DNA from 2 places in the Ureibacillus suwonensis genome. Region 1 is predicted to be linked to the other one. Evidence: riboswitches for the same ligand, from Rfam matches in the RefSeq annotation. Region 1 holds a riboswitch; the other holds the start of a gene.
The links. Region 1 has a riboswitch for FMN ahead of ACFPOH_RS04755 (ECF transporter S component). Riboswitches for the same ligand answer to the same signal wherever they lie in the genome.
Positions count from the first base shown of each region.

Region 1 (3,442 bases):
GTGTGGCAAAAGCGGCTTTGGAAGCATCCGTCCGCTATTTGGCTGCTGATTTGGGCAAAGAAGGGATCCGCGTCAATGCGATTTCAGCCGGTGCAATCCGCACACTTGCGGCAAAAGGGGTTCCTAGCTTCAATGAAGCCCTTCATCGTTACGAAGAGGTTTCCCCGTTGAAACGCAATACAAACAAAGAAGAAGTCGGCGATATGACGGTCGTTATGCTCAGCGACATCTCCCGGGGCATCACCGGGGAAACGATTTATGTCGACTCCGGTTACCACATTATGGGGTAATAATGAAAAGTAGTACAAACGGTTTGTACTACTTTTTTCATGTCTTATTTTATTTTGACAACCACAACGTCTGCATCTTCCTTCGCGGTCAGGCTGTGCACTTCTTTCGGTTCCATGTGCAATAAAGATTCGCTCGTCAACTCGACTGTTTCATCATTCACCGTAAATGATACGATCCCACTGCGTACAATAATCAACACATCGCAATCGGCAAAATGGTCCGGAATGGATTCGCCGGATTTCAATTGGATATTGAGCACTTGGGCTTTTGACGTTTCAAAAACTTTTCCTGCCTGCTTTTTTCTTTCATTTAGAACATATGGTGTAGAAATGACTTGCACAAAGGATTCCTCCAATCTCTTCTTTTACAATACTTTTCCTTTATTGAAACTTCTCCAATAAGACATCTTTTGTGACAGGGCCAACAATTTTTTCAATCACCGTACCGTCTTCATGAATAATAAAACTTGTTGGAATCGTCATGATTTGATATTTCTTTGAAACTTCCCCACGCTCATCAAGCAAAACAGGAAACTGCAATTGGTACTGGACCGAAAAATCTCTCACATCATCGATTGAAAACTCTTGATCCGTCACATTAATGGCCAATATCTCGATATCGTTCCTTATGGCATATTGATCATAGAATTCATTCAGCTCTTGCATTTCCTCCTTGCAAGGTGGGCACCAACTTGTCCAAAAATTGAGCAGAATTTTCTTTCCTTTTAATTCTGACAATCGGATAGTTTCATTATGAATCGTTTTTAACTGAAAATCCAGTGCTTCAACATTCATCGGCTGATAGGAAGTTTCCAACTCCTCATCATGAGAATGTCCATCCGTTGCATCCAACGGTACAATATCGTGCGGTTCCTCCATCCCTAAATTTTGATATAGAAAATCAATAAACTCGTCTTCTGTAAACATCTCCCCCTCACTTGTCCGTTCTTTGAAAAAGCTCGAATAGATTGTCCAAACCATCGTAGTGACAATCAGCAATAAGAAAAAAATGGATACATTTCTTTTTCCCATAACACCATCCTTTATAGCAATATATGAATCGAAAACATAAAAAAGGAGTTTGCCGTCATGCAAACTCCCCTTACTTTTTTATTGTTTTTGCAATAAATATTGTGCCCTTTGGCTCTCTATCCATTTTCTCATCGTTCTGAACAACATCAATACAAGCACCATCAATAAGATGCCTTTGATGATATTGAACGGCAAAATGCCAAGAACGATGGTTTCCTTCACATCAAAGCTTCCCATTCCCAAGAAATACGTGTACATCGGCAAGAAGGCGACGTAATTTAAAACGCTCATGCCAATCGACATGGAAAATGTTCCTGCAACCAGTCCTAAAATTAACCCTTTGATGGAATTGGTTTTCTTATAAATATAATAAACTGGCAGAATAAATAAGAGACCTGTCGCAAAGTTTGCCATATGTCCCACCGGTACCCCTGTCGGTGCGCCGATAAATAGCCAATTCAAAATATTTTTAATAAGTTCCACCAGAATACCTGCAACCGGCCCCATTGTAATGGCGGCAATCAATGCAGGAACATCGCTGAAATCGATTTCCAAAAATACAGGAAAATACGGAAGCGGGAAATTTAAAAACATCAAAATAAATGAGATGCTTGATAGCATTGCAACTGTTACGAATGATCGCACTTTCATCTTTTTCATTAACACTCTCTCCTCTTTGCTTGTTGATTCAACTCGCAAGAAGAAAGGCATCAGTCGGCTTCGTTACAAATAAAAATCCCTTATGCGAACTTGCATAAGGGAGAAAAGGATACAATTAGAGACAACACATGACTAAAAAGACCATGAAGAAATGCGCGTTGGATATTACAAAAAATTCCAACACCAAGTCTGTCATGTGCAATGACTGCCCATAACGAAAAACGACCATACCATCTTCTCCCATCCAGACTATACTGTCGGCTTTGGAATCTCACCAAATCCTGCTCAAAATGAGCTCGCGGGCTTAAGAACACGAAGTTCTAACACCGCCGGTCGGGAATTTCACCCTGCCCCGAAGATGAATCATTATTCAATTTAGCCTTATTATATGAGAATACTGAATATTTGTAAAGGAATATGTTCATTGATATGAAAAATGATATGGCATCCTGTTCATGTAACGGTATTTTTTCCGCGTTTCCATGCACCAGTTCCATTCACTTTTATTCATTTTCCAATACCGTATACGGCAATTTATTCGGACCAACCGGGATTGGCAATGGTTTTGAGAAGTCAAATCCTTCCCATTCCGATTGGACAATGTTTTCGAACTGTACCGCCTTGTTGAATCCTGCGGCAGTCAAAAGCATCCCCTCAATCATTTGCATTGCTTCCACTTGATTATAATTGAAAAGATCCAAAGGTTCTTTAAAGGTGATTTTCACCAAATCCTTCTCAACGCTGACCGAATAATCGACATTTGGCAAGATGACCGATTGATAGACATCATTGGTATTCACCTTTAATGCTTCCATCGCCTTTTCGACATTCGGAAAAGTTTCTCTGAAATTTGGCGCCAAAAACGCGGAGCCATCCTCTTGTACATATTTGAAGTAGCTATATTGTGTTGTTTCCTTTGTAATCTGAAGCGAATATTCTTTTCCCACTTCCTTCAATATCTTTGGTTGATGGTTTTGATCGGCAAATTCCACTTCACTATAAGAAGAAAAAGTGTCGGACAAGGTAGCAAAATAGGTTGAAAGGGCTGCCGATGCAACGTCATATGGATGATTCTCCGGCAAAACATGAATCACTTTTCCATTCTTCTCGGTGATTTCTCCCTCGTAAGGATGATAGTCGATAAAGCCCAATGCCTGTTCGTTTAATCGGGGAGCGTATACTTTGTACATTTCTACTTGCGACGGATCGTTTTTTCCAAAATCTTCGAGTATTTTTTCGTTCGGAATCACAATCGTTACCGGTATGCTGTCCGCATCTTTGCTTGCAAGACCGATTCGGAAAAGGGTGTTCCCTTCCGTTTGATCAGGATATACAGCCGTTCTGTTATCCGTTCCCACCGTCATCACGTTCACGAATTTTTCCTGTTCTTCAAGATTATCCGGGACGCCCAGAATGCCCATGTCCTCTCCGGATGAATCATTCGCAGTCGACGCCTCATC
Region 1 covers NZ_JBHSNQ010000048.1:73,705-77,146, forward strand. The annotation lists gene fabI (enoyl-ACP reductase FabI) at 1-290, shown strand, start outside; gene ACFPOH_RS04745 (cupin domain-containing protein) at 335-631, opposite strand; gene ACFPOH_RS04750 (TlpA disulfide reductase family protein) at 672-1,322, opposite strand; gene ACFPOH_RS04755 (ECF transporter S component) at 1,401-1,982, opposite strand; FMN riboswitch at 2,211-2,346, opposite strand; gene ACFPOH_RS04760 (hypothetical protein) at 2,486-3,442, opposite strand, start outside.

Region 2 (3,442 bases), on a different contig from region 1:
ATTTCGCGACCACTTCAACCCTGGCTGTTTGAGGGAACATGTCAACGGGCTGGATATACTCCACTTTGTACATTTTTATCAGTTCTTTTAAATCCCTGGCGAAAGTGGAAGGATTGCAGGAGGTATAGACAAACCGCTTTGGCTTAATGTTTAATACGGTATTGATAAAACTTGGCGCAAGGCCGGTGCGCGGCGGATCGACCGTGACAACATCCGGAACAAATCCTTCATTCGCCCACTTCTTGAGCCATTCTTCCGCTGTGCCGGTGAAGAATTTCGCGTGAGAAAATCCGTGTTTCCGGGCATTCTTTCTCGCATCTTCAACGGATTCCGGAACGACATCCATTCCCCGCACTTCTTTTGCGTCTTTCGCCAGCCACAGCCCAATCGTTCCAACGCCGCAGTAAGCATCGACCACGGTTTCGTTGCCGGAGAGTTGTGCCGCTTTTTTGATTTCATCATATAATACGACTGTTTGCTCAGGATTTAATTGAAAAAACGCACGGGAAGACAAATCAAAAGAAAGCCCGCCCAATTGTTCATGAATCGTTTCCTTGCCGTCAAGCACAATCGTCTCATCCCCAAAAATGAGGGAAGTTTTGGCCGGATTGATATTTTGGGTGATGGAAACGATACTGGAATCTAATTCTTTAATGCCTTGAACTAATTCCTTTTTACGAGGAATATCTTTTTTTGTTGTGACGAGGCAGACTTGCGTTTCTCCGGTTTGAATGCCTGTCCGGACAACGATGGTGCGAATGATTCCTTTTGATTTTCCATCATAGATCGGGATGCCGAGTTGTTCCAAAAGATTCCGGATGCCGACCGTGATCTTTGTTGTGGCAGGATGCTGCACAAGGCAGTCATCAAGATTTAAAAGTTTGTTTGTTCCTTCAATAAATAGCCCAGCCTTCACTTCATGTCCGATTTTACGGACTTGAAAAGCGCTCTTGTTTCGATAATGCCAAGGATTCTCCATCCCTATTGCAGGTCTTATCTCCACTTTTTCTGCAATATGCGGAACGAATTTTTCCAGCGATTGAATCACAATGTCGCGCTTTTCTTTCAGTTGTCCTTCATAAGACAAATGCTGCAATTGGCATCCGCCGCATTGCTCGTAGACCGCGCAAGGCGGATTGACACGGTGTTTTGAAGATTCTCTTATTCGTACAATTTCCGCCTCGGCATAATTGGGATGGATTTTCGATACTTTTGCTGTGATGACTTCACCGGGAAGGGCGCCTTTCACAAAAATGACATTCCGCTTAAAAAAACCGACCCCTTCTCCATTAATGCCAAGCCTTTTTATTGTTAAAGGGAATTTTTGACCGATTTCGATTTTTACTTTATCAGACATACTTTCACGTCCTTTATTTCATCTTCAAATATTATAGCAACCGAATAAGGGAAGGTAAAATTTCATAAGAATAAGTTAGCCATATGTATGGATTTTCTTCAGAATAAATGTTATTGTTATATAAAATATAAACTGAATATTCTTTCATATCCTTCGGGGTCGGGTGAAATTCCCAGCCGGCGGTGATGAAGCATTGCTTCTAAGCCCGCGAGCTCTTTTCGAGCAGGATTTGGTGCGAATCCAAAGCCGACAGTGAAAGTCTGGATGGGAGAAGGATGGTTTGTGAGAAAGTCCATTAGTCCGCTGATTAATGGCTTACTTTCGTATTCACTTTTTTGCAATCCGTTCTCCCGCAATTTGGCGGGAGTTTTTTATTTAGGTGTATTTTTAAAATGGGCCTGATTCAAGGCTTTTTTGTGCTGCCTAAAAATTTCATCGTTCTCCCAACCCCGTTAAGGCGACTTAGCGGGGTTTTTTACTTGTATATATTGGAAAAGGGGGATTTTCATGTTTACCGGAATTATTGAGGATAAAGGGATTGTCACTGGGATTGAAAAAGACGAGAAAAGTATGAAGATTGTGATCCGCTCGCCAAAAATCGTGTCTGATGCGTCTCTTGGAGATAGTATTGCTGTCAATGGCGTTTGTTTAACGGTGACACATTTAACGAAGGACGAGATGACGGTCGATGTCATGCCGGAAACGGTGAAGGCGACGACGATTCATCAGTTGAAAAAAGGAGACTATGTCAATTTGGAAAGGGCAATGGCAGCTGGCGGCCGTTTTGGAGGGCATATCGTTTCCGGACATGTGGATGGAGTGGGAACAATCCGCAGCAAGAAACCGGTATCCAATGCCGTGTATTACGAAATCGAAATCCCGAAAGAGCTGCTGGAACAATGCATTCCGAAAGGTTCCATCACCGTCGATGGAACAAGTTTGACCATTTTTGGAGTCAGTGACACGGCCATCACCATTTCGCTCATTCCGCATACGTATGCAGAAACGATTTTGGGAATGAAGGGAATCGGCGATCAGGTGAATATAGAAACGGATATGCTCGGAAAATATGTGTTGCATCATTTGAAGAGAATAAATACTAAAGAAGAATCAAACATTACATTGGAATTTTTGACTCAAAACGGATTTTAAGGATGGTGGTTGATATGTTAAATACAATTGAAGAAGCAATAGAAGACTTGAAAAAAGGGAAAACCATCATCGTGGTGGATGATGAGAACCGGGAAAATGAAGGGGATTTGGTCGCTTTGGCGGAACATGCCACACCGGAAGTCATCAATTTTATGGCGACATACGGCCGCGGGTTGATTTGTACCCCAATAACGGAAGAATTGGCGGAAAAGCTGGATTTGCATGCGATGGTCGCCCATAATACCGACAATCACCAAACGGCATTTACAGTAAGCATCGACCATGTGAGTACAACTACCGGTATCAGCGCCTACGAACGCTCGACAACGATTTTAAAAATGCTCGAAGCGGATGCGGAAAAATCCGATTTCAGAAGACCGGGCCACGTTTTCCCGCTCATCGCCAAGAAAAACGGCGTGTTGGAAAGACAAGGGCATACAGAGGCTGCGGTGGATTTGGCCCGCATTGCCGGCGCTTTTCCGGCAGGGGTGATTTGCGAAATCATGGGGGATGACGGCAGAATGTCCCGTCTTGACGATCTCTTGAAGTTCGCAGAAGTCCATGATTTAAAAATTATTTCCATTGAAGAATTGGTCCGCTATCGCTTTAGAAATGAAAAGGTTGTGAAACGGGCGGCCTCTGTCAAAATGCCAACGACTTATGGGGATTTCCAAATGATCGGTTATGAGAACGAAATTGACGGCTTGGAGCATGTGGCATTGGTGAAAGGAAACATCCGTGAAGATGAAGCGCCGCTTGTGCGCATCCATTCGGCTTGTTTGACGGGGGATGTCTTTCATTCAAAACGCTGCGATTGCGGTCCACAGTTGGAAAAATCTTTGGAAATGATTGAAAACGAAGGCAAAGGCGTTCTTTTATACATGCAACAGGAAGGGCGCGGCATCGGATTGATTAATAAACTAAAGGCATACG
Region 2 covers NZ_JBHSNQ010000080.1:22,713-26,154, reverse strand. The annotation lists gene rlmD (23S rRNA (uracil(1939)-C(5))-methyltransferase RlmD) at 1-1,357, opposite strand, end outside; FMN riboswitch at 1,503-1,637, shown strand; gene ribE (riboflavin synthase) at 1,865-2,509, shown strand; gene ACFPOH_RS09680 (bifunctional 3,4-dihydroxy-2-butanone-4-phosphate synthase/GTP cyclohydrolase II) at 2,524-3,442, shown strand, end outside.
Region 2: it holds a riboswitch for FMN, as region 1 does, so the genes downstream of both, ribE (riboflavin synthase) here and ACFPOH_RS04755 (ECF transporter S component) in region 1, are expected to answer to the same signal.